DNA from 3 places in the Blautia sp. DFI.3.45 genome. Region 2 is predicted to be linked to each of the others. Evidence: predicted binding sites of a transcription regulator. Region 2 holds the regulator's gene; each other region holds the start of a gene.
What was found. Region 2 encodes Rex, which represses fermentation and respiration genes when NADH is low (regulators of the CRP and FNR family bind a similar motif). Its sites were predicted from a motif close to ATTGTTAANTANTTAACAAT; they were not measured.

Region 1 (5,416 bases), on a different contig from region 2:
CAGCTGTTGTATCAAAAACGCTGTGTGAACTTCTAATATGTTCCAGATGATCCAGTGCGTGGAAAAGTTTTCCCTGTACTGTATCTGCGATATTTCTGTTTGGAGCAAGTGACCAGTTGAATTCTCCTCTGTGAAGATAGCGGGAATCAACTGCCTTGTCAGGATCATCTTTATAAGAATAGTCGTTTACCTGACCAATCTCATCTCCGCTGTAGATTACAGGGATACCTGACTGGGAAAGCATAAATGCATGAAGTGTGATGTCATAGCGCACACTTCTGTCAACACCAGCTACATTTCCTTCAAAACCATATTTCTCAATGCCACACAGAGATGCGGTAGTACCGCAAAGTCTTGCATCACCCAGACGCGGGTCATCATTGTAAAGTTCACCGCGGCCAAATGTATCCGGATATTTGCCTGTAAAGAAATCATTCAGGAATTTCTTATGAGAAACCTCATCGATTGAGAAATTCTTCAGGAAATCATAATCCAGTCCCCAGCCAATATCATCGTGGCAACGCAGATAATTCTGGAAGATGTACTCTTTTGGAAGAGATCCCAGAATATCCAGCTGTCTGCGGAGCAGAGATACATCTTTGGTTGCAACTGTGTGCCAGGTGCTTGCCATAGTAGTAACGTTATACAGGATATGGCATTCCGGCTTTTCAAGTGTACCGAAATATGGAACAACTTTTTCAGGAGCCATGACAACCTCTCCGAGAAGAAGGACTCCCGGGCACACGATCTCGCAGATCATACGCATCATACGTACGATTGTGTGAACCTGTGGCAGGTTGCGGCAGTTTGTTCCAAGCTGCTTCCAGATATAAGGAACTGCATCGAGACGTACGATGTCAACACCCTGGTTTGCCAGATATAACATATTGTAGACCATTTCGTTAAACACAACAGGATTTCTGTAGTTTAAATCCCACTGGTATGGATAGAAAGTAGTCATGACATGCTTGTGAAGGTCATCCAGCCATGTAAAGTTGCCCGGTGCGGTAGTTGGGAATACCTGTGGACAGGTCTTCTCATAGAGTGCAGGAACATCGTAGGTATCAAAGAAGAAATAACGGTCCTGGTATTCTTTTTCACCTGCGCGAGCCCGTTTGGCCCACTCATGCTCTTCGGAAGTATGGTTCATAACGAAATCAAGGCAGATGTTGATGCCGCGTTCATGGCATTTGGAGGTAAGCTCTGAAAAGTCCTCCATAGTACCAAGCTCAGGCTGCACTGTGCGGAAGTCAGCTACTGCGTAACCACCGTCACTTTTTCCTTTCGGAGATGCGAGCAGAGGCATCAGATGAAGATAATTGACATTGCATTCTTCCACATAATCCAGATGTTCCTCCAGACCTTTTAAAGTATGTGCAAAATTGTTTACATACATCATCATGCCTACAAGGTCATTGCGTTTATACCAGTCCGGATCAGCCTCACGCTTTTTATCAGATGCCTTTAATGCTGAATTTCTGCTGTTATAGAAAGCTTCCATATTAGAAGTAAGATCATGCAGATAGGTCATGACATCATCATGATCCTGATATAATTCGCAATATAACCATTTCAGCTCATCATAATGTTTCTGAAAACGTTCATTATATAAAGTAAGATCAACAGGAACGTCCAGTTTAACAGGTTCCACTTTGGAAGTCTCGACCTTAACAGGTTCTACTTTAGAAGTCTCGACCTTAACAGGTTCCACTTTGGAAGTCTCGACCTTAACAGGTTCTACTTTAGAAGTTTCAACTCTGACAGGCTCAGTTTTGGAAGTAGTCACTTGTAAAATTTCTGATTCCTGCTTTCTGACTGTTGATGAAGAACGTTTCTTCTGGAGTCTTTTTTTAGCCATAATATTCCTCCCTGGTTTATGAAAAATACAGTAACCGGGCAGTGTCGGGACATATAAAACATAAATATGGAGACACCGGACAGTTACGAATATATACAGAAAGCTGCAATTTCCATATCTGCTGTCAGTTTTTTATCATGATCAGCTATGATGCAGACCAGAGAAACAGTATTTGGAGCAGTTTGGAAATTGGGCTTCTGAAATCATATGTAATATTATATTATAGGAACTGCCATATAGGCAAGTACTGACACGTTTTACAGAGAAATAAATTCCGGTTTACGGTCTTTGAAGATTGTATAGTAACGAAAACCACAGGCTTCCAGTACACTGGCAGCTTTATCAAATGCACAGGCGATTTTATCCGGAGTATGCGCATCTGCTCCGATGGTGATGATCTCTCCGCCGAGTTCTCTATAGCGCCTTATTACGGCAGTACATGGATTGGGTTCTCCAAGACCATAATGATATCCGCCTGTATTAAGTTCGATGCCTTTTCCCATGGAAATCAGTTTCTTCAGAATCTCATCCAAAATATCTTTATACCGTCCGTAAGAATATTCCCGGTTCCTGTTAGGACCATAACGGACAACATAATCAATATGTCCGTAAACGTCAAATCCGTCATATGCGGAAATGTTTTCAAGAATGGATTCAAAATATTCCATATAACATAAAAATTCCTTACGTCCTTCAAAAAATTCCGGGTAATAAGGATCATACCCATGGACAAGATGGGATGAACCGATAACGAAATCAAAAGGTGTCTGAGAGAGAAGTGAGTCAAAATATTCTCTCAGATGCATCTGCAGTCCCAGTTCAATTCCGAAACGTACCTGAATTTTATCCTTATATATATCTGAAAGTTCAGCCAGCTTTTCTTTGTAAGCCGGAATATCCAGAGAAAAATCCAGATTGTCCGGAGTAACAGGGTAATCCGGATCCAGATGTTCCGTAAAAGTAATTCCCTGTAGTCCCGTTTCAACAGCGCGATGGATCATAACTTCCATAGGCGTATCCGAGTCAGCAGAAAAAGAAGAGTGCATATGACAATCCCACAATATTTGTCTGCCCATAATTTCAGTCCTTTCTTCTGTAAAAACAGTACTGTTATATTTGCGTGTGATATATTATAAATGAATACTGTGTCCTCTTAAATGGATATATCTGCACCTGAAATATCACAATTACAGGCCCGGATCAGTGTATTCATAAAGCACTGTATACACAGTATAACATATAATTTACATTTTTTACTTAATTTTTATCTGTTTTTTGGAAAATGGTCTTGAATTTTTGTTTAGAATTATGTACAATACATTACAGGTTGATGATTCTTTAACAAACAAAGGATTACCATAATTAACCACTTAATTCATAGGAGGAATTTTATCATGGCAGTAAAAGTTGCAATTAATGGTTTTGGACGTATTGGACGTCTTGCATTCCGTCAGATGTTTGGAGCAGAAGGATTTGAAATCGTAGCAATCAACGATTTAACATCTCCTAAAATGCTTGCTCACTTATTAAAATATGATTCAACACAGGGAAAATATGCTCTTGCAGATACAGTAACAGCAGGAGAAGATTCCATCACAGTTGACGGAAAAGAAATCAAAATTTACGCAAAAGCTAACGCTGCTGAACTTCCATGGGGAGAAATCGGTGTAGACGTAGTTCTTGAGTGTACAGGATTCTATACATCCAAAGACAAAGCTCAGGCTCATATCGATGCAGGTGCTAAACACGTTATCATTTCCGCTCCGGCTGGAAACGATCTTAAGACAATCGTTTACAATGTAAACCATGAAACTCTTACAAAAGAAGATCACATCATCTCCGCAGCTTCCTGTACAACAAACTGCTTAGCTCCAATGGCTAAAGCATTAAATGATCTTGCTGCAATCAAATCCGGTATCATGTGCACAATCCACGCTTACACAGGCGATCAGATGACACTTGACGGACCACAGAGAAAAGGTGATTTAAGAAGATCTCGTGCAGCTGCAGTTAACATCGTTCCTAACAGCACAGGTGCTGCTAAAGCTATCGGTCTTGTTATTCCGGAACTGAACGGTAAACTTATCGGATCTGCTCAGCGTGTTCCTACCCCAACAGGTTCTACAACAATCTTAACAGCAGTTGTTGAAGGAAACGTAACAAAAGAACAGATCAACGCAGCTATGAAAGCAGCTTCTAATGAATCCTTCGGATACAACGAAGATGAAATCGTATCCAGCGATATCGTTGGTATGAGATTTGGTTCTCTGTTCGATGCTACTCAGACAATGGTTCTTCCACTTGAGAATGGCACAACAGAAGTACAGGTAGTTTCCTGGTATGACAACGAGAACTCCTACACAAGCCAGATGGTTCGTACAATCAAACACTTTGGTAAATTACTGAACGCTTAATTTTCAGTAAGTGTAAAGGAATAGACTCCAACGAAGGGTCCGGTCTGATTTGGACCGGACCCTTTTCGCGTGGTCTGGAATGACAGCAGGAAATCAATAAGTTACTGTTTACAGATATGCAGTAACTGTTAAAGAATATTATTAAGGAGGCACCACAAATGCTGAATAAAAAATCTGTTGATGATATCAATGTAAAAGGCAAAAAAGTTCTTGTAAGATGTGACTTCAATGTTCCTCTTCAGGATGGAAAGATCACAGATGAGAACCGTCTGGTTGCAGCTCTTCCTACAATCAAGAAGCTGATCGCTGACGGCGGAAAGGTTATTCTCTGCTCCCACCTTGGAAAACCGAAGGGAGAGCCGAAACCGGAATTATCTCTTGCACCGGTTGCAAAACGTCTTTCCGAATTATTAGGACAGGAAGTTAAGTTTGCAGCAGATCCTGAAGTAGTAGGACCTAACGCAAAAGCAGCAGTAGCTGAGATGAAAGACGGAGATGTTATCTTACTTGAGAACACACGTTATCGCGCAGAAGAAACAAAGAACGGAGACGAATTCAGCAAAGAACTTGCTTCTCTTTGTGATGTATTTGTTAATGATGCATTTGGTACAGCTCACAGAGCACACTGCTCTAATGTTGGTGTGACCAAATATGTTGATACAGCAGTTGTTGGTTACTTAATGCAGAAGGAAATCGATTTCCTTGGAAATGCAGTGAACAATCCTGAGAGACCGTTTGTTGCCATCCTTGGCGGAGCTAAGGTTTCCAGTAAGATTTCTGTAATCAATAACCTTCTTGATAAAGTAGATACTCTTATCATTGGTGGTGGTATGTCTTACACATTCTCAAAAGCTATGGGTGGACATATCGGAACATCTCTTTGTGAGGATGATTATCTTCAGTATGCATTGGACATGATGAAGAAAGCAGAAGACAAAGGTGTGAAACTTCTTCTTCCGTTAGATAACAGAATCGGTGATAACTTCTCTAATGACTGTAATATCCAGGTTGTTAAACGTGGTGAGATTCCGGACGGATGGGAAGGAATGGATATCGGACCGGAAACAGAGAAGCTTTTCGGTGACGCAGTAAAAGATGCTAAGACAGTTGTTTGGAACGGACCGATGGGCTGCTTCGAAATGCC
Region 2 (5,416 bases):
ACTAACTCTGTAGCAACTATTTTTGCATGGACTGGAGCTCTGAGAAAAAGAGGTGAGCTGGACGGCAATAAAGAATTGATGGAATTTGCTGATAAACTGGAGAAGGCGACTCTGGAGACGATTGAAAGCGGTAAGATGACAAAAGACCTTGCGCTGATCACTTCTCTTGAGGATGTGACAGTACTGAACAGCAAAGATTTCATCCTTGCCATCAGAGAGAGACTGGATGAAATTTTATAATTTCAGAAATTATCCGGTAATGTTTCTATAACATTATAAAGTTCTCCGGGCAGGATCACACTGCAGCGGAGAAACCTGTAAAAAGTTATAAACTGCGAAAATGGGAAGAACCTGCATTATGCAAGTTCTTCCCATTTTTCATATAATCCTTCTAATTCTTCGGTAATGGCGGCTTTCTCTTTGCTGAGTTTCGCACATTCTGCCACATTTGTGCAGATATCCGGGAGAATCATGGTTTCGTCGATCTCTTTATCTCTGGTTTCAAGTTCTTCAATGCGGGCTTCTACTTTTTTTAGTTCATTCTCTCGTTTTCGCTGGCGGGCCTGTTCTTCTTTCTGCTGTTGCCAGGAAAGCTTGTTATCAGAAGCCTGCTTTGCTTCTGTCACAGCCTGAGCGGCAGCCGGAGCATATTTTTCCGTCAGCTCTTCTTTTTTCTCCAGATAATAGTCGTAATCTCCGATATAATTTACAATTGCCTGATTGGTCAGATCCAGGATCCGGGTAGCTGTCTGGTTGATGAAGTAACGGTCGTGGGAAACATAGAATACTGTTCCAGTGTAACTGTTCAATGCCTCTTCAAGAATCTCTTTTGAAGCGATATCCAGATGGTTGGTGGGCTCATCGAGGATCAGAAAGTTTGCTTCGGACAGCATCAGCTTGGCGAGGGAAACACGACCTCTTTCTCCGCCGGACAGAGCGGAGATCAGTTTGAATACATCATCCCCTGTGAAAAGGAATGCTGCCAGCATATTTCGAATTTCTGTTTCCGTAAGTGTGGGATAAGCATCTGAGATTTCCTCAAAAATAGTTTTCTCCATATGAAGAACATGGTGTTCCTGGTCATAGTAGCCAATCTGTACCTTGGAACCAAGAGTAAATCTGCCGCTGTCTGCATCAATCAGCCCATTGATGATCTTTAACATGGTGGTTTTGCCTGTGCCGTTATTGCCAATCAGGGCTACACGTTCTCCACGTTTGATCTCAAAGGAGATGTCACTGAAAAGTGTCTGTCCGGGAAAAGATTTGGAAAGACTTTCCACAGTAAGGACATCATTTCCGCTGACAAATCTTGGTTCCAGGGAAATGCGCATCTGATTCTGAATCTCCTGTGGTTTATCAATGCGCTGGACTTTATCCAGCATTTTCTCGCGGCTTTCCGCACGTTTGATGGATTTCTCGCGGTTAAAGGATTTCAGCTTGGCAATGACTGCTTCCTGATGTTTGATATCCCGCTGCTGGTTCAGATAGGCTTTGTACTGGGCGTCACGCAGCTGGGCTTTTTTCAGGGCATAGGCAGAATAGTTGCCACTGTACATACGCATATTTCCTGCTTCGATTTCCACAACTTTTGTTACAACTTTGTCAAGAAAGTAACGGTCGTGGGATACGATAAATACAGCACCCGGGTAATTCAGAAGATAGGTTTCCAGCCAGGAAATACTCTCCATATCCAGATGGTTGGTAGGCTCATCCAGAAGAAGAATGTCAGGGCTGGCAAGAAGCAGTTTACCCAGAGCTACGCGGGTTTTCTGGCCGCCTGAAAGAGTTTCTATCTGGCGTTCGAAATCTTCTTCTGTGAAACCAAGACCTTTTAATACACCCATGATCTCACTTTTGTAAGCGTAACCATTTTCCAGTTCAAACTGGTGACTCAGTCTTGTGTAAGTATTCATCAGGCTGTCCAGAGCATCTCCGGTGGTGGTTTTCATTTCCTGTTCCAGAGAGCGCAGACGGTTCTCCATATCAATAATGTGCTGTTTGGTGGAAATCAGTTCTTCGTAAATGGTATGATGGCCATGAATGTCCTGATACTGGGCAAGGTAGCCGATATTTTTATCTTTGGCAAGTACCACGTTTCCTGAATCCGGGGAGAGCTCATGCATAATGATTCGCAGCAGAGTCGTCTTGCCTGCACCGTTATTGCCGATGAGAGCTGCCTTTTCGCGGTCTTCTATATGGAAACTGGCATCCTTGAGAATGATTTTTTCGCCAAAGGATTTACAGATATTCTGACATGATAAAATCATAGGAATTCCTCCGTTTGTAATTTGTCCGCGTACTATTATAATCGAAAATGCCTGTTTTTGAAAGCATTTTAAGAGATTTTGTCCAGAGAAAAGAAAGCACCGGATGGATGCATGGAAGAAAATATGATATTCCGGGGAATTTTTCAGAATGAAATTGATAAAAAAATACAGAAATATTTGGTCAAAAAGTACAAATTTAATTTGACAATAAAATAACATCTGGGTATAATTGACATAGATAAGCTAAGGAGGGAAAATTTGTGGAAGCTAAGGAAATTTCGAAAGCGGTAATCAAGCGTTTGCCGCGGTACTACCGCTACCTCGGTGAATTGATGGAGGAGAATGTAGAGCGTATATCTTCAAATGATCTTAGCAAGAAGATGCATGTGACGGCTTCCCAGATTCGTCAGGACTTAAATAATTTCGGTGGTTTTGGTCAGCAGGGTTACGGCTATAATGTACGCTATTTGTATACAGAAATCGGTAAGATCCTTGGGCTGGATACTGTACATCCGATGATTATTCTGGGTGCCGGTAATTTGGGACAGGCATTGGCCAATTATGTGGATTTTGAAAAGCGCGGATTTAAGCTGGTTGGTATTTTTGACGTCAATCCTGTACTTGAGGGGATTGCAGTTCGTGGAATTGAGATTCAGATGTTGAGCGATCTTCCTTTGTTTCTGAAGGAGAATGAGGTTGAGATCGCGATCTTGACTCTTCCTAAAATTAAAGCCAAAGAGATGGCAAAGATTTTGATTGATAATGGAATTAAGGCAATCTGGAATTTTGCACATATTGATCTGGATGCCCCGGAGGATGTAATGGTAGAGAACGTACATCTTTCAGAGAGTCTTATGACTTTGTCCTATAACCTGAGTGAGTACAGAAAGGAACATGAAGGGATGTAAGGGATAACTGTGAAACACAAGGCTGTGGTCATCTGATCACAGCTTTTCTCTTGTATGTAAATGTGTTATTGTAAACAGGAGGTGAACAGATGAGAGAGATTGTAACTGCTGTTGAGATGAAAGAACTGGATCATAATACGATTCAGAAAGCCGGGATATCGTCTCCAGTACTTATGGAGAGGGCGGCATTAAAGACGGTTGAGGAGATTGTACAGAGATTAAAGAATAAAGAAAAAGAGAAAATCCTTGTGGTCTGCGGAACCGGCAACAATGGCGGAGACGGATTGGCGATTGCCAGACTGCTTCAGTTGAGAGGAGTCAGAACCTGGTATTATATTGCGGGTAAGGAAGAGAAAATGACTGCTGAAACTGCCGGACAGCTTAAAACAGCAGAATATTATCAGGTGCCCCGGGTGCATAACCTGGATCCGGATGAATATACTACTATAGTAGATGCCATCTTTGGGGTTGGACTGAGCAGACCTGTAGAGGGAAAATATGCAGAGCTTATCAGTACAATGAACCGGGCATCTGCGTATAAAGTAGCTGTGGATATTCCATCCGGGATTGACTCAGATACCGGATTTGAGAAGGGGATTGCATTCCGGGCAGATCTTACGGTTACCTTTGCTTTTCGCAAAAGAGGGCTGTGTTTTTATCCCGGACGCATGTATGGCGGTGAGATCGTTGTTACGGATATCGGAATCTATTCCATACCCGGAAAGAAAATCTGTATGCATCATCTGGAACGTGAAGATTTAAAAATGCTTCCGGAGAGAGTTCCCTATGGAAATAAAGGAACCTTCGGTAAGGTTCTTCTTATAGCTGGCAGCGAAGGAATGTGCGGAGCTGCATATCTGAGTGCAGCAGCTGCTCTGAAAAGCTCTGCGGGAATGGTGAGAATTCAGACCGTGGAGGCCAACAGGATTCCGTTGCAGACACTGTTGCCGGAAGCCATGATCACCTGTGATTTTGATGAGAAAAAAAACCAGGCAATGCTTGACTGGTGTGATGTGCTTGTGATAGGACCGGGTCTTGGAACCGGAGCGCAGAGCAGGGAAAGAGCTCAGTGGTTCCTGGCGAAGGCAGCTGAGTGTAAAAAAACAGTAATTCTGGATGCAGATGGCCTGAATCTTCTGTCAGTCCATGACAACTGGAAGTGTTTTATCGGGGAACATGTGATCCTGACACCTCATATTGGTGAGATGAGTCGTCTGTGCGGAAAAGAAATCGGTAAGATCCAGGATTGTCTGGCACAGACTGCAGCTGATTATGCAAAGGAGTCTGGAGCGGTTTGCGTTCTGAAGGATGCCTGTACTGTGGTGGCAGATGCTTTTGGAGATATGTATTTGAACATTTCGGGTAATGCAGGAATGGCTACAGCGGGAAGTGGAGATGTGTTAAGTGGTGTGCTTGCCGGTATACAGTGTATGTACCTGGCAGCAGAAAAGAAATTTTCTCCTGTTATTCTGGCTGCACTTGGTGTATATGTGCATGGGCTGGCAGGTGATCTGGCTGCTGAAACAGTAGGGCAGCGAGGGATGACCGCAGGAGATATCATCTGTTTTCTGCCGGAAATACTAAGATAGAATATTCATTTTGAGGCAGTAAATCTGTGAAACAATTTGCAGATATTAACATGAAAAAATAACAGAGGAAAATTATTATGAAGAAAGATAGCAGAGTAAAAGCAGTCATTTCACTGGATGCAGTAGAACATAATTTCCGGGAAATGAGAAAAAATATTGCAGAAGAGACAAAGATGATCGCAGTCATAAAGGCTGACGCTTATGGACATGGCGCGGTGCCGGTTGCACATCTCATTGAGGATTATGATTATATCTGGGGGTTTGCGGCTGCAACTGCGGAAGAAGCGATTCATCTGCGAGAAGCCGGGATTACAAAACCAATCCTGATCCTTGGAATTGTTTTTGATGAATATTTTCCGGAACTTGTCCGTTATGAGATCCGTCCTGCAGTGTGCGAATATGAGGAGGCAAGGAAACTTTCAGACGAAGCGGTTCTGCAGAAAAAAACTGTACATATTCATATTGCTCTGGACACAGGAATGACCAGGATCGGTTTTGCGGATGTACAGGAAAATGTAGAGGAAATTAAAAAAATTTCAGAACTTCCAAATCTTAAGATTGAGGGTATGTTTACTCATTTTGCAAGAGCAGATGAGTATGACAGAAGTCCGGCTATGGTACAATTGGAGCGGTATCTGGATTTTTCAAGGCG
Region 3 (5,416 bases), on a different contig from region 2:
TAATGAAGAAATCCGTCAGGAATTTCGTGCCGCAACCAAACGAAATAAATGGAATGAACTGATCGAATTCCAGCAGGAATCTGAAAAACTGCTGGAAGCCACCTGGGAAATGGATGCAGAAACAGTTGCTGAACAGATAGAGAAAATCCATGCAGAATACACATCAGTGATTCAGTACAATAACGAGAATTCCCTGAGCAGCGTACTCAGCATTGCCTACTTAAGTGCAATAAAATACTATTTTAAGCCAATCCGGGAACTCCCGACAGGAAGAGGCTTCGCAGATTTCGTCTTCATCCCCAAACCACTGTACAGAGACGATTATCCTGCATTACTCGTCGAACTGAAATGGAACAAAGACGCAGAAACTGCTCTGAATCAGATAAAAGAACGAAAATATCCAGAGTCATTACAGCAGTATACAGGAGATATTTTGCTGGTGGGGATCAACTACGATAAAAAAGAAAAAGTTCATCAGTGTGTAATCGAAAAATGGTTTCCACTGTGTATATAGAACGTAACTTCAAAAGAATCATATAAGTTATGAGAAAAGATATTCTACCCCAGTGGATGGAATGTCTTTTTTATATAATTTTTAGCTTGCATCTATGTAAAATTGATATCAGAAAATTCCCTCTTTTTATGTTGACATTACTAAAAGCAAGACTATAATGAAAACCGAAAAAAGAATCTGAAACGATTGGAAAGGGGAAGTTAATTATGAGTACAGTTTTGCCAAGAGAAGAAGCAGTAGAAACAATTTTTTCTAAAATTTTGGCTTCGCCGGAAGCATCCGGACGATTAAGCGGAGTTTTTTATGACCATATAGATGACGACCATCGTCTGACAGATAATGACAGAGATCATTTCCTGCAGGTATTGTTTCATGCGTACCAGAACGGTGATATCAGTGCACTGCTGTTGGAATTATGCGGCAGAAGTATGTTTGACCTGTTAAGGGAGGCTTATCTGATCCCGAAGAAATTCCACGGAAAAGCAGGAGAGAACCCGGTGCTCCTTACAGATGCAGCCGGAGAACTTCTTCCCGGGGAAAAGGTTTCAGCCAGAGAATATGCAAAATTCAAGGAAACATATGAACATCATGAATGTGCCCCCAGATCTGCACTGTATCTTGCAGATGGTTATGATCTTGTCCGTACCTATACAGAAGGTCTGAACATTACAGAAGAAAAAGATAACCGTAAACGTGGTGTCCTGGCTCTTTATGCACTTCCCGACACCTGTAAACTGGGTCTGACAGAAGCACAGGCATATGCTGTTGTATGGGATGCTTTCCAGAAGATTCAGGAAGAAGCCCCAAGAGCCATGGTATACTACGGACAGGAAACAGGTCTGAAGAAAGAGAATCCGGATAAACCCTATGATGAAATTGGAATTCTTCTTCCTATCCATGAATTTGAGAAAAAAATGCTGCAGCATTTAGACGAGATTGACGGAATCGTACTGGCATGCAGAGAGAAAATGATGGAGAAAGCAGGAAATGACAGTCTGCAGCTTTAACAAATCAAGCAAGTAGCAAAGCGGATGATTTTATCCGATTGACAATATAGAATGAGGAAGTGAGAAAAATGCCGCAGGAAGTGATTAAAAAGAACCATATGGATGTTGCCTGGCATGAGTATACAGATGAAAATGGGGAAAATGTACCAGTTGTAGATTCCAGCATCGCAGAGAAAGCATCCGTTATCGGACGTGTGGGGATTATGTTTCTCTCATGCGGTACCGGAGCATGGAGAGTGAGAAGTTCCATGAATACACTGGCAGAAGCACTTGGCATTACGTGTACGGCGGATATTGGTCTGATGTCCATTGAATATACATGTTATGACGGAGAAAATGGTTTTACCCAGTCGTTGTGCCTGACTAATACAGGCGTAAATACTTTGAAGTTAAATCGTCTGGAACACTTTATCCGAAACTTTGAAAAAGAAGGAAAACATATGTCAGGAGAACAGCTGCATACATTTCTTGACAATATTGAAAAAACACATGGTCTATATTCCCCGCCTGCACTGGGACTTGCTGCAGCGATCGCATGCTGCGGATTTACATTCCTTCTTGGGGGCGGTCCGATCGAGATGTTCTGTGCATTTGTCGGGGCAGGAATTGGAAATTATCTCCGCTGCAAACTGACCAAACACCATTTTACATTGTTCTTATGTATTGTGTCTTCTGTATCTCTGGCATGTTTTGCATATGCAGGTCTGCTCAAACTTGGAGAAATATTATTTGGTATTTCTGTTCAGCACGAAGCGGGATATATCTGTGCAATGCTCTTTATCATACCGGGATTTCCGTTTATTACCAGTGGTATTGACCTTGCAAAACTGGATATGCGTTCAGGAATAGAACGTCTGACTTATGCTTTGATCGTTATTCTGGTAGCTACTATGTCAGCATGGATCATGGCACTGATCCTGCATTTGAAACCTGTAGATTTTATAAAACTTTCACTGTCAACAGAGCAGTGGATCTTATTCAGGCTTCTTGCAAGTTTCTGCGGAGTGTTTGGATTCTCTATCATGTTTAACAGCCCGGTTCGTCTGGCAGTCGCAGCAGCCGGGATAGGAGCAGCTGCCAATACTCTGAGACTGGAACTGGTAGACCTTGCAAATATTCCTCCTGCTGCAGCCGCATTTATTGGTGCACTTACTGCGGGACTTCTGGCGTCCCTGCTGAAGAATAAAGTCGGATATCCAAGGATATCTGTAACAGTTCCCTCAATCGTTATCATGGTTCCGGGATTATATTTATACAGAGGATTTTATAATCTTGGTATTATGTCATTATCAGTAGCTGCATCCTGGTTTGCGTCTGCGATTCTTATCATTGCAGCGTTGCCATTAGGGCTAATCTTTGCACGTATTCTGACAGATAAAGCTTTCAGATACTGTACTTAACCGAATCAAAAATCAGGGAAATCCCCAACCACTGCTTAAATTGCAAAAAGCAATAAGCAGTGGTTGGGGATTTGCTCGTGCAAGTATCTACTCCAATAGGAAAATGTGAAAATTATATCAAACTAACAAACAATTTTATGCTTCCAAACAAATATTTAAACGAAAAAATTGTTCAGGTTTCTGTACAAAAGCTCTTGTCAATTTTTTGACAATGTGTTATCATTAAGGCGTCAATTTTGTTAGGAGAAAAGGAGTATTAAGATTATGAGCAGTAAAATTACTATCATTGGAGCCGGCAGCGTCGGATCTACCATCGCGTACACTTTATCAAGCCAGGATATCGCATCTGAAATTGTTCTGATCGATATCAACAAAAAGAAAGCAGAAGGTGAAGTTCTGGATATTATCCAGGGAACCTGCTTCAGAGATCCTATCTCTATCATTGCCGGAGACTACGAAGATGCTAGGGATTCTGACATCGTTATCATCACATCCGGTATTGCCCGTAAACCAGGACAGACAAGACTTGAACTTACACAGACAAATGTAAATATCCTCAAATCTATCACACCGGAGATCGTAAAGGCAGCTCCAAATGCCCTTTATCTGATCGTAAGCAATCCGGTTGATATCATGACTTATGTATTTACAAAGATTTCCGGACTTCCAGAAAACCAGATCCTTGGTTCCGGTACAATTCTTGACTCTGCACGTCTGCGCTGCGGATTATCCGAACATTTCCAGATTGCACAGAGTAATATCCATGCCTATGTATTCGGTGAGCATGGAGATACATCCTTTATTCCGTGGTCTGGTGCCTATATTTCAGGTGTAAGTGTGGATGAATATTACGACCTTGAGAAGAAACTCGGTAAGGATATTGAACCGATTGATAAAGAAGCAATGCTTCAGTATGTACAGAAATCTGGCGGTGAGATCATTTCCAAGAAAGGTGCAACTTTCTATGCAGTATCCTCTTCTGTATGCAAACTTTGCAGCCTTCTTGTATCTTCTTCAGAGTCTATCTCTACAGTATCTACTATGATGCATGGAGAGTACGGAATCGATGATGTATGCCTGAGTACATTAACTCTGGTAGGGCCAAATGGTGTACAGGGCAAAGTTCCAATGAGAATGACAAAAGCTGAGATCGAACAGCTTAAGAAGAGTGCAGATGCACTGAAAGAAATTATTGCTCAGATTGACCTTAATTAATAATATATCAGACAAAACATTCAGAAGTACAGGTACAGCCTGTTCTTCTGAATCCATATTACTGTTTACTCCTTTTTAATTATTAGCCAAAATTCTGTACTGTAAGCGGAAACAGACGAATTTTGGCTTACATATATCAAAAGCAAAAAAATATATAAATAATATTTTTATTAATTTTTTGAAAGATACTATGATTGTGAGTAAATAGAAAAGCGGAAGATTTTATCTGCCTGAAAAAGATTAATTTAGATCAGAAGAATTGAGCAATGATGCGTGATAAAAAAATTATCAAAAACCTCTTGTTAAAATGTTGTCAATATGATATAATATTTTTCGGAAATCGAGCTGATACACTCCTTTAATTGCGGAGGAAGGGTGTGCGAACTCTTTTATTTTCTATGTCTCAACAAAGATATAAAAAGTAATTGTATTAGACTTGATTTATATTTTTGTCTATATATTGTTAAAAAAAAGACAAGGACTAGCGACTGTTATTTACGGGCGCTATATATCGGGGCAAATTGCTTTTGGACCCTGATATCATTATTTGAGCAACATGAATTTATCTGAACAACTAAGAAAGGATAATGTTAAGTATGAAGTACAGTTATTATCCGGGTTGTACCCTGAGAAACAAGGCGAAAGATCTGGACGAATATGCCAGAGCCAGCGCCAGAGCACTTGGGTTTGAACTGGAAGAGATCGAAGACTGGCAGTGCTGCGGAGGCGTTTATCCTCTGGGAACTGACGAGATTGCTACGAAACTTTCTTCCGTACGTGCTCTTAATCAGGCCAAAGAAAAAGGCCAGGATCTGGTGACAATCTGTTCTGCCTGTCATCACGTGATCAAACGTGTCAATGACGACATGAAGAATGTGGAAGATATCCGCACCAGAGCAAATAATTACATGCAGCTTGACGAGCCTTATGCTGGCGAGACAACAGTACTCCATTATCTGGAAGTGCTTCGCGACAGAGTTGGCTTTGACAAGCTGAAAGAGAAAGTAGTAAACCCGCTTACAGGAAAGAAGATCGGAGCATATTACGGATGTCTCTTATTACGTCCGGGCAAGATCATGGCTTTTGATGATCCAGAGAATCCGACAATCATGGAAGATTTCATCCGTGCACTTGGGGCAGAACCGGTAATCTATCCATACAGAAATGAATGCTGCGGCGGTTACATTTCTCTGAAAGAAAAAGATATGTCTCAGAACATGTGTCAGAAAATCGAAGACAGTGCGAAAGGCTTTGGCGCAGATATGTTGATCACAGCCTGT

Region 1: gap (type I glyceraldehyde-3-phosphate dehydrogenase) is a predicted target of Rex. The motif match lies at 3,185-3,204, and genes of this name have one in related genera.
Region 3: LJE09_RS01690 (L-lactate dehydrogenase) is a predicted target of Rex. The motif match lies at 3,115-3,134, and genes of this name have one in related genera.

The regions. Positions count from the first base shown of each region.
Region 1 is NZ_JAJDMI010000002.1:64,323-69,738, reverse strand. It holds gene LJE09_RS01090 (amylosucrase) at 1-1,858, opposite strand, end outside; gene LJE09_RS01085 (histidinol-phosphatase HisJ family protein) at 2,116-2,934, opposite strand; gene gap (type I glyceraldehyde-3-phosphate dehydrogenase) at 3,253-4,272, shown strand; gene LJE09_RS01075 (phosphoglycerate kinase) at 4,431-5,416, shown strand, end outside.
Region 2 is NZ_JAJDMI010000014.1:16,058-21,473, forward strand. It holds gene LJE09_RS06995 (NADP-dependent isocitrate dehydrogenase) at 1-240, shown strand, start outside; gene LJE09_RS07000 (ABC-F family ATP-binding cassette domain-containing protein) at 357-2,267, opposite strand; gene LJE09_RS07005 (redox-sensing transcriptional repressor Rex) at 2,528-3,175, shown strand; gene LJE09_RS07010 (bifunctional ADP-dependent NAD(P)H-hydrate dehydratase/NAD(P)H-hydrate epimerase) at 3,265-4,764, shown strand; gene alr (alanine racemase) at 4,842-5,416, shown strand, end outside.
Region 3 is NZ_JAJDMI010000003.1:34,802-40,217, forward strand. It holds gene LJE09_RS01675 (AAA family ATPase) at 1-514, shown strand, start outside; gene LJE09_RS01680 (DUF4866 domain-containing protein) at 721-1,521, shown strand; gene LJE09_RS01685 (threonine/serine ThrE exporter family protein) at 1,590-2,921, shown strand; gene LJE09_RS01690 (L-lactate dehydrogenase) at 3,186-4,136, shown strand; gene LJE09_RS01695 (CoB--CoM heterodisulfide reductase iron-sulfur subunit B family protein) at 4,733-5,416, shown strand, end outside.